DNA from 4 places in the Streptomyces sp. NBC_00045 genome. Region 4 is predicted to be linked to each of the others. Evidence: riboswitches for the same ligand, from Rfam matches in the RefSeq annotation. Region 4 holds a riboswitch; each other region holds the start of a gene.
The links. Region 4 has a riboswitch for cobalamin ahead of OHA65_RS26320 (energy-coupling factor ABC transporter permease). Riboswitches for the same ligand answer to the same signal wherever they lie in the genome.
Positions count from the first base shown of each region.

Region 1: linked by a shared signal. The riboswitch ahead of cobN (cobaltochelatase subunit CobN) and the one ahead of OHA65_RS26320 (energy-coupling factor ABC transporter permease) in region 4 are both predicted to bind cobalamin.
Region 2: linked by a shared signal. The riboswitch ahead of OHA65_RS10205 (cobalamin biosynthesis protein) and the one ahead of OHA65_RS26320 (energy-coupling factor ABC transporter permease) in region 4 are both predicted to bind cobalamin.
Region 3: linked by a shared signal. The riboswitch ahead of metE (5-methyltetrahydropteroyltriglutamate--homocysteine S-methyltransferase) and the one ahead of OHA65_RS26320 (energy-coupling factor ABC transporter permease) in region 4 are both predicted to bind cobalamin.

Region 1 covers NZ_CP108271.1:6,425,379-6,429,868, forward strand. The annotation lists gene cobN (cobaltochelatase subunit CobN) at 1-3,122, opposite strand, end outside; cobalamin riboswitch at 3,155-3,294, opposite strand; gene cobG (precorrin-3B synthase) at 3,562-4,490, shown strand, end outside.
Region 2 covers NZ_CP108271.1:2,151,381-2,155,870, forward strand. The annotation lists gene OHA65_RS10190 (hypothetical protein) at 1-300, opposite strand, end outside; gene OHA65_RS10195 (inorganic phosphate transporter) at 656-1,945, shown strand; gene OHA65_RS10200 (hypothetical protein) at 1,974-2,195, shown strand; cobalamin riboswitch at 2,310-2,461, shown strand; gene OHA65_RS10205 (cobalamin biosynthesis protein) at 2,500-3,459, shown strand; gene OHA65_RS10210 (cobyric acid synthase) at 3,471-4,490, shown strand, end outside.
Region 3 covers NZ_CP108271.1:7,270,646-7,275,135, reverse strand. The annotation lists gene OHA65_RS33670 (CPBP family intramembrane glutamic endopeptidase) at 1-291, opposite strand, end outside; gene metE (5-methyltetrahydropteroyltriglutamate--homocysteine S-methyltransferase) at 406-2,730, opposite strand; cobalamin riboswitch at 2,894-3,130, opposite strand; gene OHA65_RS33660 (3-hydroxybutyryl-CoA dehydrogenase) at 3,337-4,161, opposite strand; gene aceB (malate synthase A) at 4,218-4,490, opposite strand, start outside.
Region 4 covers NZ_CP108271.1:5,575,347-5,579,836, forward strand. The annotation lists gene OHA65_RS26295 (EF-hand domain-containing protein) at 1-20, shown strand, start outside; gene OHA65_RS26300 (PadR family transcriptional regulator) at 111-671, opposite strand; gene OHA65_RS26305 (ATP-binding cassette domain-containing protein) at 708-1,532, opposite strand; gene cbiQ (cobalt ECF transporter T component CbiQ) at 1,529-2,278, opposite strand; gene OHA65_RS26315 (energy-coupling factor ABC transporter substrate-binding protein) at 2,282-2,653, opposite strand; gene OHA65_RS26320 (energy-coupling factor ABC transporter permease) at 2,653-3,345, opposite strand; cobalamin riboswitch at 3,374-3,569, opposite strand; gene OHA65_RS26325 (flavodoxin family protein) at 3,683-4,396, shown strand; gene OHA65_RS26330 (hypothetical protein) at 4,404-4,490, opposite strand, start outside.

The DNA.
Region 1 (4,490 bases), 850 kb from region 4:
GAGTCGGCGATGTCGTGCTCGCGGGTGTCCGTGTTCTTCGCGGCCACCGTGATCCGCTTGTACGCGGTCTCCATCTCCTCGCGCGCCGCCCGGCCCTCCAGACCGCGGCCGTACGCGTACCCGCCCCACACCGTGTAGACCTCCGCGAGGTCGGCGTCCGTACGCCAGTCTCGGGAGTCGATCAGCTGGAGGATGCCGGCGCCGTACGTGCCCGGGCGCGAGCCGAAGATACGGGTCGTCGCGCGGCGCTCGTCGCCGTGCTCGGCCAGGTCCGCCTGGGCGTGGGCCCGGACGAAGTTCTGCGCGGCCGGCTCGTCGAGCGAGGCGGCGAGCCGTACGGCGTCGTCCAGCAGGCCGATGACGTGCGGGAACGCGTCCCGGAAGAAGCCCGAGATGCGCAGCGTGACGTCGATGCGCGGGCGGCCCAGCTCGTCGAGCGGGATCGGCTCCAGACCGGTGACGCGACGCGAGGCCTCGTCCCAGACGGGGCGGATGCCGAGCAGCGACAGCGCCTCGGCGACGTCGTCGCCGGAGGTGCGCATCGCGCTGGTGCCCCACAGGGACAGGCCGACCGAGGCCGGCCACTCGCCGTTGTCCGTGCGGTAGCGGTTCAGCAGGGACTCGGCGAGCGCCTGGCCGGTCTCCCACGCGAGGCGGGAGGGGACGGCCTTCGGGTCCACCGAGTAGAAGTTCCGGCCGGTCGGGAGCACGTTCACCAGGCCGCGCAGCGGCGACCCGGACGGGCCCGCCGGGACGAAGGCGCCGTCGAGGGCGCTCACCACGTGGGCGATCTCGTCGGTCGTGCCGGCCAGCCGCGGGACGACCTCGCGGACCGCGAAGTCCAGTACGGCCGCCACGTCCGCCGAGTACCCGTCGGCGACCGAAGCCACCGCCTCCGGGGCCCAGTTCGCGTCCTCCATCGCCTGTACCAGCGCGCGGGCCGTCTCCTCCGCCTGGTCGGCGGTCGTACGGGTGGCCGCGGACTCGTCCAGGCCGAGCGCCTCGCGCAGGCCGGGCAGGGCCGTCGTACCGCCCCAGATCTGGCGGGCGCGCAGGATCGCGAGGACCAGGTTGACCCGGGCCCCGCCGGTCGGGGCGCCGCCCAGGACGTGCAGGCCGTCGCGGATCTGGGCGTCCTTGACCTCGCACAGCCAGCCGTCGACGTGCAGCAGGAAGTCGTCGAAGCCGTCGTCGTCCGGACGCTCCTCCAGCCCCAGGTCGTGGTCCAGCTTCGCGGCCTGGATCAGCGTCCAGATCTGGGCGCGGATGGCCGGCAGCTTCGCCGGGTCCATCGCGGAGATCTGCGCGTACTCGTCCAGGTGCTGCTCCAGGCGAGCGATGTCGCCGTACGACTCCGCGCGCGCCATCGGCGGCACCAGGTGGTCGACCAGGGTGGCGTGCACGCGGCGCTTGGCCTGCGTGCCCTCGCCCGGGTCGTTGACCAGGAACGGGTAGATCAGCGGCAGGTCGCCGAGCGCGGCGTCCGGCGCGCAGGCCGCCGACAGGCCGGCGTTCTTGCCCGGCAGCCACTCCAGGTTGCCGTGCTTGCCCAGGTGGATCATCGCGTCGGCGCCGAAACCGCCGTCCTCGGCGCGGGCCTGGATCCAGCGGTACGCCGCCAGGTAGTGGTGCGAGGGCGGCAGGTCCGGGTCGTGGTAGATCGCGATCGGGTTCTCGCCGAATCCGCGCGGCGGCTGGATCAGGATGAGCAGGTTCCCGCGGCGCAGCGCCGCCAGGACGATGTCGCCGTCCGGGTTGGCCGAACGGTCCACGAACATGTTGCCCGGGGCCTCGCCCCAGTGCTCCTCGACGCTTTCGCGCAGCTCGGCCGGGAGCTCCGCGAACCAGCGCTTGTAGTCGGCGGCCGGGATCCGGACCGGGTTGCGGGCCAGCTGCTCCTCGGTCAGCCAGTCCTGGTCGTGGCCGCCGGCCTCGATCAGGGCGCGGATCAGCTCGTCGCCGTCGCCGGACACCAGGCCCGGGACGTCCTCGACCGGGCCGAAGTCGTAGCCGCCCGCGATGAGCGTGCGCAGCAGCTCCACGGCGCTGGCCGGGGTGTCGAGGCCGACCGCGTTGCCGATGCGGGAGTGCTTGGTGGGGTACGCGGACAGGACGAGGGCGATCTTCTTGTCGCGGCGCTCGATGTGCCGCAGCCGGGCGTGCCGCACGGCGATGCCGGCGACGCGGGCGGCGCGCTCGGGGTCGGCCACGTACGCGGGCAAGCCGTCCTCGTCGAGCTCCTTGAAGGAGAACGGGACGGTGATCAGACGGCCGTCGAACTCCGGGACGGCGACCTGCGTCGCGGCGTCGAGCGGGGACAAACCCTCGTCGCTCTCCTCCCAGGCGCTGCGCGAGCCGGTCAGGCACAGGGCCTGGAGGATCGGCACCCCGAGCGCGGCCAGCGCGCCCGCGTCCCAGGACTCGTCGTCACCGCCGGCCGAGGCGGTGGCGGGCTTGGTGCCGCCGGCCGCGAGCACCGTCGTGACGATGGCGTCCGCCGACTCCAGCTCGGCGATCAGCTCCGGCTCCGGCGTGCGCAAGGAGGACACGTACAGCGGGACGGGCGTGCCGCCGGTCTCCACGATCGCGTCGCACAGGGCGTGCACGAAGGCGGTGTTGCCGCTCATCTGGTGGGCGCGGTAGTACAGCACGGCGATCCGCGGGCCGTACGGGCGCACGGGGGTGCGCTCCAGCGGGCCCCAGGTCGGCGCGGCGGCGGGCGGCTCGAAGCCGTGGCCGGTCAGCAGCACGGTGTCGGAGAGGAACCGGGCCAGCTGGTCCAGGTTGGCGGGACCACCGTGGGCGAGGTAGCCGTGTGCCTCGGCGGCGATGCCGATCGGGACCGTGGAGGCCTCCATCAGCTGTGCGTCCGGGGCCTGTTCGCCGGTGAGGACGACCACCGGACGGGTCTGTTCGGGAGCCAGGAGCAGGTCGAGCCCGTCCTGCCAGGCGCGCAGGCCGCCGAGGAGGCGTACGACGACCAGGTCGACGCCGTCGAGCAGCCCGGGGAGGTCGTCGAGGGGAAGGCGGGAGGGGTTCGCGAACCGGTACGGCACGGGGCCGTCCGCGGCGGCGCGGGCGCTGAGCAGATCGGTGTCGGACGTCGACAGCAGCAGGATCATGCGGCGGCAGGCCTTCCTCGGGGTTTCCGCGCCCCGGGCAGTGAGAACAGCGGGAGTTCCTGACTCACCCGGCGGGTTGCTCCGCAGGATTCACAGTGGCGGGACCGCGCCGGATTCGCACCGGGCTTCCTCCCGGCGGGGCCACGTGGCTCCGCCGGTGGTCATCTTAGGTGCCGTTCTCCCTGGCCGGGAGTGGGGGTGCCCCGCCCCGCCCGCGCCCCCGGCGCACGCCCGGCCTTGCGCAACCGTGCCGTTGTGCGCCGCAGCCCGCGCGCCGGGGAGCGCCCGGCCGGCAGGCGCCCGCTCGGTGGGGGCGGCCAACTCGTCGAGCGGGGCCGGTGCAGGGAGTGCGGGAGGTGTCCCGGCAGGTCGAACGGGGAAGGGTGGGGTGGTGACGGCCACAGGCCGGGGCGGGGCAATCGTGGGTATGCTCGCCGCCATGCCGCCCCAGCCCCCCTCCGCCGCATCGCGGGACGAACCCGTCATACGCGACCGCGGTGACGCCTGCCCCGGTGCGCTGCGGCTGCACGCCGCGGACGACGGGTTCCTGGCCCGCGTCCGGATCCCCGGTGGGATGCTCGACGCGGACGCGGCCCTGCTGCTGGCGGACGCCGCGGACCGGCTCGGAGACGGCCACATCGACCTCACCTCACGCGGCAACGCGCAACTGCGCGGGCTCGGTGCCGGCTGCGGCGGCGAGCTGGAGGCCGTGCTCGTGCGCGCCGCGCTGCTGCCCGCGCCCACGCACGAGCGGGTCCGCAACATCGTCGCCTCGCCGCTGACCGGCCTGGACCGGCGTGGACTGCCCGACGTGGCCCCCTGGGTCGCGGAGCTGGACCGGCTGCTCTGCGCCAGCGCGCCCGCGGCCCGGCTGTCCGGGCGGTTCCTGTTCGCCCTCGACGACGGCCGCGGTGACGTGACCTCGCTCGCCGCGGACGTGAACCTGGCCGCCCGGGACGCCGACCGGGCCCTGCTGTGGACGGCCGATCCGGCCGACGCCGTGCTCGTGGCCGCCGCCGACGCCCCCCGGGCCGCCCTCGAAGCCGCCGCGTACTTCCTCGACACCGCCCTCGAAGCCGGCACCCGGGCCTGGCGGGTTGCCGAGCTGCCCGCCGAACACGCCCTGCACGCGGCCGGGTTGGCCGCCCGACTGGCCGCCGCCGGGATCGATGCCGTCCTCGTGGGGGACACCGCCGCCGCGCACGGGCCGGCTCCCGAGCCCGGCCTCGTCGAAGGCCCCGACGGCGTCACCGCGCTCAGCGTGCTCGCCCCGCTCGGCCGCCTGACCACCGCGCAGTGGCGCCGGCTGGCCGGCCTCACCGGCCGCATCCGCCTCACCCCCTGGCGCGGGATCATCGTCCCCGACCT
Region 2 (4,490 bases), 3.4 Mb from region 4:
CCGGCGCACGACGGTGTCCGGGCCGTTCGCGGCGCCGTCGAGGACGGGTCCGACCGCGGCGTGCACCCCGGGGGCGGTGAGCCCGTACGTTCCGGGGCGCAGGGAGGCCAGCGAGCGGGTCAGCGTGATGCGGCCGGAGCCGCTGGCGTGGACGCTGAGCCGCGGCCCGCCGGGCAGGGGGCGGCCGGGCTCGTGCCGCAGGGCGACGTCGGCGGCGTGCCGGCCGGCCGCGACCGCGGCGGCACCGGCCCCGACAAGAGTGGTCGCGACGACCGCGGCCGTCGCTGTGGCGGTACGCACTGCTCCAGTGTCAGGGCGCGAGCGCGGGCGGGCCACTGGAGCGGAATACTCCGATTGGGGTCTGGGCGGTGTCGGCGACGGGGTCCGCAAGCGCCTCGCGGGGCCGGCCGGAAAAGTGATCTGGATCTCTTCCGGAAGCCCTCCGGGGTGGACCCGGAGGCCTCGGACCCCCTGCGGATCCGTTCGTTCACCAGGCTCTGACGTGCATTAATGGCGGTATCAACGGCAAAATCGGGACGAAGCTCCCGATGGCACGACGGGCCAGTACACCGCTCCGCCCGAGTCAGTTCATCTTCCGTTCACCCAGGTTGCCTACGGTCGCCGAGCCACTGACGTCAAACAGAAGCCTGGGTAAATGGAGCACATAACGCTTCTCCTCGGGATCGTGATCATCACCGCTCTCGTGTTCGACTTCACGAACGGTTTCCACGACACAGCCAACGCGATGGCCACCACCATCTCGACCGGCGCCCTCAAGCCCAAGACGGCGGTGGCCATGTCCGCCGTGCTCAACCTCGTCGGCGCGTTCATGTCCGTGGAGGTCGCCAAGACGATCTCCAAGGGCCTGATCAACGAGGAGGGCATCCAGCCAGAAGTGATCTTCGCCGCGCTGGTCGGCGCGATCCTCTGGAATCTCGTCACCTGGCTGGTCGGACTCCCCTCCAGCTCCTCCCACGCCCTGATGGGCGGCCTCATCGGTGCCGCGGTCGCCTCCGCCGGCATCGACGCCGTCAACGGCAGCGTGGTCGTCACCAAGGTGCTCATCCCCGCCGTCGCCGCCCCGATCGTGGCCGGCGTGGCCGCGATGCTGGCCGCGAAGGTCACGTACAAGCTCGGCGGCAAGGTCGGCCAGAAGACCTCCACCAAGGGCTACCGCGCCGGGCAGATCGCCTCGGCCGGTCTCGTCTCCCTCGCGCACGGCACCAACGACGCGCAGAAGACGATGGGCATCATCACCCTCGCCCTCGTCGCGGGCGGCGCCCTGGACTCCGGCGCGAACCCGCCGGTCTGGGTCATCATCTCCGCCGGCCTGGCCATCGCACTGGGCACCTCCCTGGGCGGCTGGCGCATCATCCGCACCATGGGTAGCGGCCTGACCGACCTCCAGCCGCAGCAGGGCTTCGCCGCCCAGACCTCGGCCGCGAGCGTCATCCTGGCCTCCTCCAGCCTCGGCTTCTCCCTCTCCACCACCCACGCGTGCTCCGGCGCCGTCATGGGTGCGGGCCTGGGCCGCAAGGGTGGTGTGGTCCGCTGGTCCACCGCCACCCGCATGTTCATCGCCTGGGGTCTGACCCTGCCGGCCGCCGCCGTCGTCGCCTCCGGCGCCGAGCTGGTCATGCGCACCGGTGACATCGGCGTCGCCGCCGTCGCGCTGTTCCTGATCGCCTCCTGCGTCGCGATCTGGGCCATCTCGCGCCGCCAGGTCGTCGACCACCACAACGTCAACGACGCCCGGACGGCCGCGGCCGAGGAGCCGGGTGTCGTCACCACGGCCATGGCCGCCGTCACCGTCCCGCCGACCATGGCCGCCGAGGCCGCCGCCGGTACGACCGCCGCAGTGGCCGACGAGGACCTGAAGGCCACCATCCCGGCCGCCGCCCCCGCGACTCCGGCGGCCCCCGCGGCTCCGGCCGCCGCGGTCTGACCCCGAGAACGACAGAGGAATCCGCAGCATGAAGATCGACTGGGCAGCACTCGGCTCCGTCTTCGGGGTCAGCCTCTCCGCCACCGTCGCGCTCGTGGCCCTGTTCACGATGGGCCTGGTGGGCCTCTCCAAGCACGAGGCCGCCACCGAGCAGGGCGGCACCGCCACCCTCGCCCGCAGCGGTGCGTACGCCTGCTTCGCGCTCGTCGCGGCAGCCGTGGCGTACGGGTTCTACCTGATCGTCGCCTGACCGACTCGGGCACGTCGTACGAAAGCTCCCTCCGGGTTTCCCGGGGGGAGCTTTCCCGTACCCGGGACCCGTCACTGTGACCTGCCTCGCCGCAGGTCAACGGCGAGTTGACGGGCCTTCGCGGTGCGTGGTGGACTGCCCGAGCCAATACGGCGGCATGGAGAGGAAGTCCGGTGCGAATCCGGCGCGGTCCCGCCACTGTCACCGGGGAGCACGCGACGCGTGCGCCTCGGGAGCCAGGAACTCCCACCGCCGGACACGTCGAACCAGGGCGCGGACCCTGAGTGAGGACATACCTGCCACCATGCGTGCCGATCGCGTCTTCGCGTACGGCGCCACGGCGGGCCTGATCGGCGACCGGATCCTCGGTGATCCGCGCCGAGGGCACCCCGTGGCCGCCTTCGGACGAGCAGCCGCCGCCGTCGAGCGCGCCCTGTGGCGCGACGACCGCGCCCGGGGCCTCGTCCATACCCTCGTGTGCGCCGGGGGCGCGGCCGCCGTCGGCGCGCTGGGCGCCCGCGCCGTGCGCTCGCGGCCCGCGACCGCCCGTATCGCCCTGACCGCGGCGGCCACCTGGGCCGTCGTCGGCGGCACCTCGCTGGGCAGGGAGGCCCGCGCCATCGGCGGCGCGCTCGCCGCCGGGGACGCCGAGGTGGCCCGCGAGCGGCTGCCGCACCTGTGCGGGCGCGACCCGCAGGCCCTGGACGAGCAGCAGATGGCCCGCGCCGTCGTGGAATCGGTCGCCGAGAACACCTCCGACGCGGTGGTCGGGGCCCTGGTGTGGGGCGCCGCCGCCGGGGTACCCGGGCTGCTGGCGTTCCGCGCCGTGAACACCCTGGACGCGATGGTGGGCCACAAGTCGCCGCGCTACCTGCGCTACGGCTGGGCCTCCGCCCGCCTCGACGACCTCGCGGGCTGGCCTGGCGCCCGGCTGACCGCCCTGGCCGCCGTACTGGCCGGACCCGACCGGCGGGGAGCCGTACGGGCCTGGCGTGCGGACGCCGCCGAGCACCCGAGCCCGAACGCCGGGCCCGTGGAGGCCTCCTTCGCCGGGGCGCTCGGTGTCCGGCTGGGGGGCACCCTGGCGTACGGGGGCCGGGTCGAGCACCGGGCCGTGCTGAACGGCGCGGCGGGGCGGCCGGTGGAGGTCGCGGACATCGAACGGGCGGTGCGGCTGTCGCGGCAGGTGACGTGGCTGGCACTCGGAGCGTGTGTGGCACTGCGCTGTGCAGTGTCGCGTTGGACTGGGAGGGGACGCCGGTGAGCGGCGGAAAGCTGGGCGGGGGACTCCTCGTCGCCGGCACGACCTCGGACGCCGGCAAGAGCGTGGTCACGGCGGGCATCTGCCGCTGGCTCGCCCGCCAGGGCGTGAAGGTGGCGCCCTTCAAGGCGCAGAACATGTCGCTGAACTCGTTCGTGACGCGCGAGGGCGCCGAGATCGGGCGCGCGCAGGCGATGCAGGCGCAGGCGGCGTGCGTGGAGCCGACCGCGCTGATGAACCCGGTGCTGCTCAAGCCCGGCAGTGACCGCAGCAGCCAGGTGGTGCTGCTGGGCAAGCCGGTGGGCGAGATGAGCGCGCGCGGGTTCTTCGGGGGGTCCGGTGGGTCGTCCCCCGGGAACGGACTGCACGGCGGGCGCCAGGAACAGTTGCTCGGCATCGTCACGGACTGCCTGGAGCAGCTGCGGGGCACGTATGACGCCGTGATCTGCGAGGGGGCCGGCAGCCCGGCCGAGATCAACCTGCGTCGGACCGACATCGTGAACATGGGCATCGCGCGGGCCGCCCGGTTCCCGGTGGTCGTGGTCGGCGACATCGACCGGGGCGGTGTGTTCGCCTCGTTCTTCGGGACGACGGCGCTGCTGTCGCCCGAAGACCAGTCGCTGATCGCCGGCTACCTGGTGAACAAGTTCCGCGGCGACGTGTCGCTGCTGGAGCCGGGCATGGAGATGCTGCGTTCACTCACCGGGCGGGGGACCTACGGTGTCCTCCCCTTCCAGCACGGGCTGGGCATCGACGAGGAGGACGGCCTCCGGGTCTCCCTGCGGGGCGCGGTGCGCGAGTCGGTCGTGGCCCCGCCGGTCGGCGAGGACGTGCTGCGGGTCGCGGTCTGCGCGGTGCCGCTGATGTCGAACTTCACGGACGTCGACGCGCTGGCTGCGGAGCCGGGCGTGGTGGTGCGGTTCGTGGACCGGGCCGAGGAACTGGCCGACGCGGACCTGGTCGTCGTACCGGGTACGCGCGGCACGGTGAAGGCCCTGGAGTGGCTGCGGGAGCGCGGGCTGGCCGGTGCGCTG
Region 3 (4,490 bases), 1.7 Mb from region 4:
GGCCAGGTAGACGATGCCGACCAGGGCGATGAGGGCCAGCGCCCAACGGGCGCCGCGGGCCAGCGTGCCCGGCGCCAGACCGGCGTCCGCGAGGGTGCCGCCGGCCCAGCGCAGCACACCGAGCAGCACCCCGCTGACCACGACGGCCGTCACCACGCCCCACGGGCCCGACCAGCGGTGCAGGGCCGCGTTGGCCGCCACGAGGACAGCCACCGTGACGCCCACGGCCGGCCAGGTACCGATCGGCCGCCGGGGCCGCCGCCCGGCGCCGTCGGGGGTGCTGCGGGGCATGGGGACCCACCTCGGTCATGACGACAGGTCAGCGCGAGCGACCCCGATCATCCTGCACTGTAGCCAGGGCCCGGCCCGCGCATCACGGCGACGAGCCGGTGTCCCCCGTGCCGGTCAGGTGGGGTCGCCCGCGAGGCCGGAGCGGACCTCACGGGCGGCGGCGACCAGGTTTTCGAGGGAGGCGCGGGTCTCGGGCCAGCCGCGGGTCTTCAGGCCGCAGTCGGGGTTGACCCACAGCCGCTCGGCCGGGATGGCCTCCAGTCCGGTGCGCAGCAGACCGGCCGCCTCCCGGGTGCTCGGGACGCGCGGGGAGTGGATGTCCCAGACGCCCGGGCCTGCCCCTCGGGGGTAACCGTGGCCGGCGAGTTCGCGGGCGACCTGCATGTGGGAGCGGGCGGCTTCCAGACTGATGACGTCGGCGTCGAGCTCGTCGATGGCCTGGACGACGTCACCGAACTCGGCGTAGCACATGTGGGTGTGGATCTGCGTGTCCGGCCGGACGCCGCTGGTGGTGAGGCGGAACGCCTCGGTGGCCCAGGCCAGGTAGTCGGCGTGGTCGGCGGCTCGCAGCGGCAGCGTTTCGCGCAGGGCGGGCTCGTCGACCTGGATCACCGAAGTCCCGGCCGCCTCCAGGTCGTTCACCTCGTCCCGCAGGGCGAACGCGACCTGGCGGGCACTCTCGCCGAGCGGCTGATCGTCGCGTACGAAGGACCAGGCGAGCATGGTGACGGGCCCGGTCAGCATGCCCTTGACCGGCTTGGACGTCAGGGACTGCGCGTACGAGGTCCAGCGGACGGTCATGGGCTCGGGGCGGGAGACGTCCCCGGCCAGCACCGGCGGGCGCACGTAACGGGTGCCGTAGGACTGGACCCAGCCGTGCTGCGTGGCCAGGTAGCCCGTCAGCTGCTCGGCGAAGTACTGCACCATGTCGTTGCGTTCGGGCTCGCCGTGCACCAGGACGTCGAGGCCGGTCTTCTCCTGGAAGGAGACCACTTCCTCGATCTCGCTCTTGATGCGCGCCTCGTAGCCCGCGGTGTCGATCCGCCCCGCCCGCAGGTCCGCGCGGGCCGCGCGCAGTTCGTCGGTCTGCGGGAAGGAGCCGATCGTGGTGGTCGGCAGCAGCGGCAGGCCCAGGCGGGCCCGCTGGGCGACGGAGCGCTCGGCGTACGGCTGCGCGCGGTGGCCGTCGGTGTCGGTGACGGCCGCGGTCCGGGTGCGCACGGCCGGGTCGTGGGTGAGGGCGGATCCGGCGCGGGAAGCCAGATCGGCCCGGTTCGCGGCGAGTTCGGCCGCGATGGAGTCCATGCCCCGGGCCAGTCCTCGGGCCAGGACGGAGATCTCCCGCGTCTTCTGGCGGGCGAAGGCGAGCCAGCGGCGGACCTGCGGGTCGATGTCGCGCTCGGCGGCGGCGTCCAGCGGGACGTGCAGGAGCGAGCAGGACGCGGAGACGTCCACGCGCTCGGCGAGGCCGAGGAGCGTGCCCAGGACGGTCAGGGACTTCTGGTAGTCGTTGATCCAGACGTTGCGGCCGTTGACCACGCCCGCGACCAGGCGTTTGCCGGGCAGGCCACCGACCGCCGCGAGGTCCTCCAGGTTGGCCGCGCCGGCCTCGGTGAAGTCGAGCGCCAGGCCCTCGACCGGCGCCTTGGCCAGCACCGGCAGCGCTTCGCCGAGCCGGCCGAAGTACGAGGCGATCAGCAGCTTCGGACGCCCGGTGGCCGCGCCGAGGTCGCGGTAGGCACGGGCCGCGGCGTTCAGGTCGGCCGGGGTGCGGTCCTGCACCAGGGCCGGCTCGTCGAGCTGGACCCACTCGGCGCCCGCGGCCCGCAGCTCGGCGAGGACCTGTGCGTACACGGGCAGCAGCCGGTCGAGCAGGGTCAGCGGTTCGAAGCCGGCGGCCACGCCGGGGGCGGGCTTGGCGAGCAGCAGGTAGGTGACGGGGCCGACGAGTACGGGACGGGCCGTGTGGCCGGCCGCGACGGCTTCCTCCAACTCCGCGACCTGCTTGCTGGAGTCGGCGGTGAAGACGGTGTCGGGCCCGAGCTCGGGGACCAGGTAATGGTAGTTCGTGTCGAACCATTTGGTCATCTCCAGCGGGGCCACGTCCCGGGTGCCGCGCGCCATCGCGAAGTACCCGTCCAGGGCGTCCGCGGCGACCGCCGCGCGGTGCCGCGCGGGGACGGCGCCGACCATGACACTGGTGTCCAGGACGTGGTCGTAGTACGAGAAATCACCGGTGGGCACTTCGTGGACGCCGGCCTCGGTCAGCTCTCGCCAGTGCGAACGGCGCAGGCCCGCCGCGGTCTCCCGGAGGGCACCCGCGCTGACGCGGCCCTTCCAGTAGCCCTCGATCGCCTTCTTCAGGTCGCGGCTCTGACCTTGGCGGGGGTAGCCGTACACGGTGGCTCGTGCTGCCGCGGCTGTGGGCTTCGCCGTCACGGAACTCTCCTTCGCGAGATGTGTCCAGGAACGCCCCGGTAACGGGACGCGGACGCGAAGGAGCGACGGAACGGACGGCCCACGTCGCGCAATTACCGCAACGGCCGCTCGTCGTGCACGCCGACCCGCCCACGAGGTCACCGGGATCTCCGCACGCGGAATCGTCCGCTTACGGGCAACGGGCAGGTCTTCGGACTCGCGGGCACGCCTGCCGGCACTCATGCTCCTACCGGCGGGCACCTACTGGCCGTCGCTTCCCAGGACCGTCTTCCGGTCCCAGTGCGTATGACGGCGGTCGTTCCCGCTCACCGCTGCGGGGCAGTCCCGGATTCCCACCGGGTTCCCTCTTACGACGCATCCCGCCTGGCGGACGGGGCGAACCAGCTGCACGGCCACCCTAGTTCGCGCGCCGACCCGGCGACGACCCCCGTCCGTCATTCGGACCGGATCGCGAGACGACGAGACGACGAGACGACGAGACGGCACCGGCTTCACACGACCTGCGGTGGAACGGGACACGGTGGGGCGCGGCGACACCACTCGCCGAACCCCACCGTCACCGCGTGCCTCCGGGCACCCTCGGGCCCGGAGACGTGCCGGGGCCCCTCAGCCCCGGCCGTACGTGTGGAACCCTCGGCCGCTCTTGCGGCCCAGCAGCCCTGCCTGCACCATCCGTTGAAGCAGCGGGGGCGGGGCGTAGAGCGGTTCCTTGAACTCCTGGTAGAGGGATTCGGCGATGGCCTCGACCGTGTCCAGCCCGATCAGGTCGGCGAGCTTGAGCGGGCCCATCGGGTGGGCGCAGCCCAGTTCCATTGCGGTGTCCACGTCCTGCGCGCTGGCGTACCCGGATTCGGCCATGCGGATGGCCGAGAGCAGGTAGGGGACCAGCAGCGCGTTCACGACGAAACCGGCGCGGTCCCGGGATCGGACGGTGGTCTTGCCCAGGGCGTCACGGGCGAAGGCCTCGACGGTGGCGAGGGTGTCCGCCGACGTATGGAGGGAGGACACGACCTCGACGAGCGGTAGAACGGGCACGGGGTTGAAGAAGTGCAGGCCCACCACCTTGTCGGCGCGTCCGGTCGCCATGCCCAGACGCATGATCGGGATGGCGGAGGTGTTCGTGGCGAGGATGGTCCCGGGATTCTCGACGATCTTGTCGAGGGCGGCGAAGACCTCGATCTTGGTGTCGGGGTTCTCGGTGACGGCCTCGATGACGAGCTGGCGGTCGGCGAGGTCCTCCAGGTCCCCGGTGAACAGCAGCCGGGACAGCGCGTCCTCCGCGGAGATCCGGTCCAGCTTGCCCCGCTGGACGGCACGCTCCAGGGAAACGGCGATCCGCTCCCGGGCGGCGCGGGCGGCGGCGGTGTCCGACTCGGCGACGACGGTGTCGAGGCCGGCCCGGGCACACGCCTCGGCGATGCCGGCGCCCATCTGTCCTCCACCGACGATGCCGACGCGCAGGATCCGGCCCGGCCCCACCGCGGCGTTCACGCGTTCACCCGCGCGGTGACGGCGGCGCTGCGGACGAGGTGGCGGGTGTAGGCCCCGGGGGTGAAGAAGGCCGGGAGCTGCACCGACAGCGCCGTGTCCACGAAGACCTCGCGCGCTTCGAGGACGAGTGCCTGCGGATCCTCGTTCTCCAGGGCGGCGCATTCGGCGTCGAGGAGGTCGAGGACCGTTGCCCGGTCGACCCGGTCGTGGCGGATCCACTGCCAGATCTGGACGCGGGCGATCTCGGCGGTCGCGGCGTCCTCCATCAG
Region 4 (4,490 bases):
GGGCCTCCCTGAACAAGTAAGCCCCGCCCCCCCGGCCGATGCCGGAAGGGCACGCAGCCCCCGCAACGCCCCCCGCCGGGCGCGGCGGGGGCTTCGCACTGCCCGTCGGCTCAGGGCGTGACCCCGCCGGGTGGCCGGGTCATGTCCTCGACCTCGCCCAGGGCCTCCTCCAGCCAGCGCAGCCAGAACATCTCCAGGCCGATGCCGCCGTGCAGGACCAGGCGGCGCAGCCGGTCCTCGTCGGAGTCCCGCCCGGGCGGGAAGTCCTTCTCCTCGATGGCCTCGTAGACCGCCAGCTGGCGGCGGTGCAGATCCAGATGGCGCCGCAGCTCCCCGGCCAGCCCGTGCGGGCCCACGACGGCGGCCGCCCGGATCCGCAGCAGCAGCGGATCCCGGATGGCCTTCGGGTCCTGGCTCTCGCCGACCCACCGCGCGAGCTCCGCGCTGCCGGCCTCCAGCACCTCGTACTGCTTCTTCTGCCCCCGTACTGGGACCTCGCTGGGCAGCGCCCGGATCAGCCCGGCCTCCTCCAGCCGGCCCAGCTCGCGATAGATCTGCTGGTGCGTCGCGGACCAGAAGTACCCGATCGACTTGTCGAACCGCCGCGTCAGCTCCAGCCCCGACGAGGGCTTCTCCAGCAGGGCGGTGAGGATGGCGTGCGGCAGCGACATGCGGCCATCCTAGGGAGGCGCGAGAGCGTCGTCCGGCTACCGGGTCCAGGCGGCGAGGGCCTCCGGGGTCCTGGGGCCCGGGTCGTCGGTGGCCAGGAGGGCGCGGGACCGCAGGAACGTCGTCACCGCCGGGGACCACGCCTGGCGCAAGCCCGCCGAGGCCAGCAGCTCCGGGTCGGACAGCAGGGCCTGCGCCGGGCCGACGCGGATGCCCGACGGGGTCAGCACCGCCGCGTCGTCCGCCCAGCGGACCGCCAGGTCGACGTCGTGCGTGGCCATGACCACCGTGGTGCCGGCCGAGCGGAGCCCCGCCAGGGCGTCCAGCAGGCGTTCCTGCCCGTCCGGGTCCAGGCCCGCCGTCGGCTCGTCCAGGATCAGCACCCGCGGAGCCATCGCCACCGCGCCCGCGATCGCCGCCCGCTTGCGCTGCCCGTACGAGAGCAGGTGCGTCGGGCGGTCCCGCAGCGCGGTGATGTCCAGTGCGGAGAGTGCGGCCTCCACCCGCGCCCGTACCTCCCCGACGGGCAGGCCCAAGTTCATCGGCCCGAAGGACACGTCCTGTTCCACCGAGGCCGCGAACAGCTGGTCGTCCGGGTCCTGGACCACCAGCTGCACCGCCGTCCGCAGTCGGGTCAGCCCCGCCCGGTCGTACGACACCGCGGTCCCGTCGAGGCGCAGCGCCCCCGAGCCCGGGCGCAGGCCCCCGCTCAGCAGCCGCATCAGCGTGGTCTTGCCGCTGCCGTTGCGGCCCAGCAGGACCAGCGCCCGGCCCTCCGCGATGGCGAAGTCCACGTCGGACAGGACCGCCGGGCCGTCCTCGTACGCGTAGCCGGCGCCGGCCAGTTCCACCAACGGTTTCACAGGTAGAGCCCCTTCAGGGTGAGAGTCAGGGTGATCAGGGCCGCCAGCAGGGCCCCCGACGCCGCCAGGAACCGCCACGACAGGGTCGCCTCGGGTACGAGGACCCGCAGCGCGCCGTCGTAGCCGCGCCCGGCCAGGCCCACCTGGAGCCGCGCCGCGCGGTCGAAGGCCCGTACGAACGAGGTCGCGGCGAGCCCGGCCAGCGAACGCCACACCGCGGCCCGCCCGGACTGGCCCAGACGGGCGGCCTGGGCGCGCCGTACCTGGGCCATCGAGTCCAGCAGCAGGAAGCCGATCCGGTACATGACCAGGGCCACGTCCACCACCGGCGCCGGGACCCCGGCACCCACCAGCCGGGGCAGGACGTCCGAGACGGGCGTGGTGAACGCGAACAGCAGCACGCCGAGCGAGGCCGCCGAGGTCCGCAGCAGCAGGTCCGCGGCGTGCCGGGGGCCGTCGGGGGCGAGCGAGACGAACCCGGCCGGCCCGCCGACGGAGACCAGCAGGGGCAGGGCGCCGGTGAAGCAGAAGCCCAGCGGGATCCGGAACGCCCGCCACAGCTGCCGCCCGGCCACACCGGCCGGCCCGAGGAGCACGGCGAGCGTCGCCGCGGCGACCAGCGGGCCGCCCGGCCAGGGCGGCAGGCACACGGCGGTGACGGTCAGTCCGAGTCCCAGCAGGGCCTTCTCCAGCGGATGGCGGCGGCGCCAGCGGCTGGAGTGCGCGGCCACGTCGATCGGCAGCACCGCCTACGACTCCGTGGCAGTGGGGTCGGCAGCGGTCGCCGCGGCAGCGGTCGCCGCGGCGGCGGTCGCCGCGGCGGCGCCCTGGCGGCGGCCCTTGCGGACGCCGAAGTAGTACGCGAGCAGGCCCGCGCCGAGCGCCGCCTGGAGGGCGAACAGCGCCGACTCCACTTCCCCGGAGGGGGGTTCGTACAGCGGCGAGAACCACGGCTCGTAGTCCGGCTTCAGTTCGGTGATCGCCGCCTCCGCCTGCGCGTCGGAGCCCGTGAACGGCTCCTCCTTGCCGTCGCCCAGCCCCAGCGCGAGCGGCAGCACGGCCAGGGCCGCCACCAGGAGCAGCAGCAGGCCGTTGATCTTCGTGTTCCGGTTCATCGCCATCAGAGCGCCGCCTTCTGCTCGCCGCGACCGCTGAGCTTCGCGACGCCCAGCCGGACCAGGTCCGACTTGCTCGACTGCATCAGCAGCCGCATCACGAGCACCGTCAGCAGGCCCTCGCTGACCGCGAGCGGGATCTGGGTGACGGCGAAGATGCCGCCGAACTTCGCGAGCGCGCCCGGGAATCCGCTGCCCGGATCGGGGAACGCCAGGGCCAGCTGTACGGAGGTCACGCAGTAGGTGACCAGGTCGGCGAAGAAGGCGCCGAAGAAGACGGTCACCATCAGCGGGACGTCGAAGCGCTTGAGCAGCAGGTACACCCCGTATCCGGCCCAGGGTCCGGCGATGGCCATCGAGAAGACATTCGCGCCGAGGGTGGTCAGCCCGCCGTGCGCGAGCAGCAGTGCCTGGAAGAGCAGGGTGATCGTGCCGAGCACCGCCATGATCGGCGGCCGGAACAGGATGGCGCCGAGCCCGGTCCCGGTGGGGTGCGAGCAACTTCCCGTCACCGAAGGGACCTTCAATGCGGAAAGGACGAACGTGAATGCTCCGGACGCCCCGAGCAGCAGCGTGCTCTCCGGGTTGGCCTTCACCTCGCGGGTGAGGGCGCGGACACCGTGGACGACGAAGGGAGCGGACGCGGCGCCCCAGGCGACCGCGTGCAAAGGGGGCAAGAACCCCTCGGCTATGTGCATGAGTTGGGAGACCTCTCCAGCACCTCGTGGATGGACAACGCGCCCCGGCCGGTCTCCTGGCTCACGGGTGCTGATGCCCTGGCTCCGCCTTCCCGGGCGGTGCGGAACCTCCCGCGCCGCCCAGTGGCTTCCCGTGGGACCGGAGCCGGACTTCCCGTTCACAGTGGCGAGGGCCGCACCGGTTTCCCACCGGTTTCCCGAACACCAAGGCCAGATGACCCTAGTCGGACGGACGGACCGGTACCAACCCGGTCCGAACGGGTACGGTCCGCGGCGGGCGTCCCCGAACGGGTGCGCCCCGGTGGCGGCGCCACCCGCGGGCGTCCAGGCTGGCGGCGTGGCCGCCGATTACGACTACTCCGACCTGACCGCCGTCTACGTCAACTGCACCCTCAAGCGCTCGCCCGAGACCAGCAACACCGAGGGCCTGATCGACAGGAGCCGCTCCGTCATGGAGGCGGCCGGCGCCCGGACCTCGCTGATCCGCGCCGTGGACCACGACATCGCCACCGGTGTCTGGCCCGACATGACCGAGCACGGGTGGGAAACCGACCAGTGGCCCGTCCTGTACAGCCAGATCATGGACGCCGACATCCTCGTCCTGTGCGGCCCGATCTGGCTCGGCGACAACAGCTCGGTCATGAAGCAGGTCATCGAGCGGCTCTACGCCTGCTCCTCGATCCTGAACGAGCACGGCCAGTACGCCTATTACGGCCGCGTCGGCGGCGCACTCGTCACCGGCAACGAGGACGGCGTCAAGCACTGCGCCATGAACATCCTCTACAGCCTCCAGCACCTCGGCTACGCGATCCCGCCGCAGGCCGATGCGGGCTGGATCGGCGAGGCCGGGCCCGGGCCCTCGTACCTCGACCCCGGCTCGGGCGGTCCCGAGAACGATTTCACCAACCGGAACACCACCTTCATGTCGTGGAACCTCATGCACCTTGCCGCCCTGCTCAAGCGGTCCGGCGGGATGCCGGCGCACGGCAACCAGCGCTCGGAGTGGGACGCCGGCTGCCGCTTCGACTTCCCGAACCCGGAGCACCGGTAGCCCGCTCTCACCGGCAGACGTTGCGGTGCGCCACGTCCAGCACGAACCGCTCGGGCGAGTGCAGCGTGAAGGAGGTGAAGGCGGGCCTGGCGTC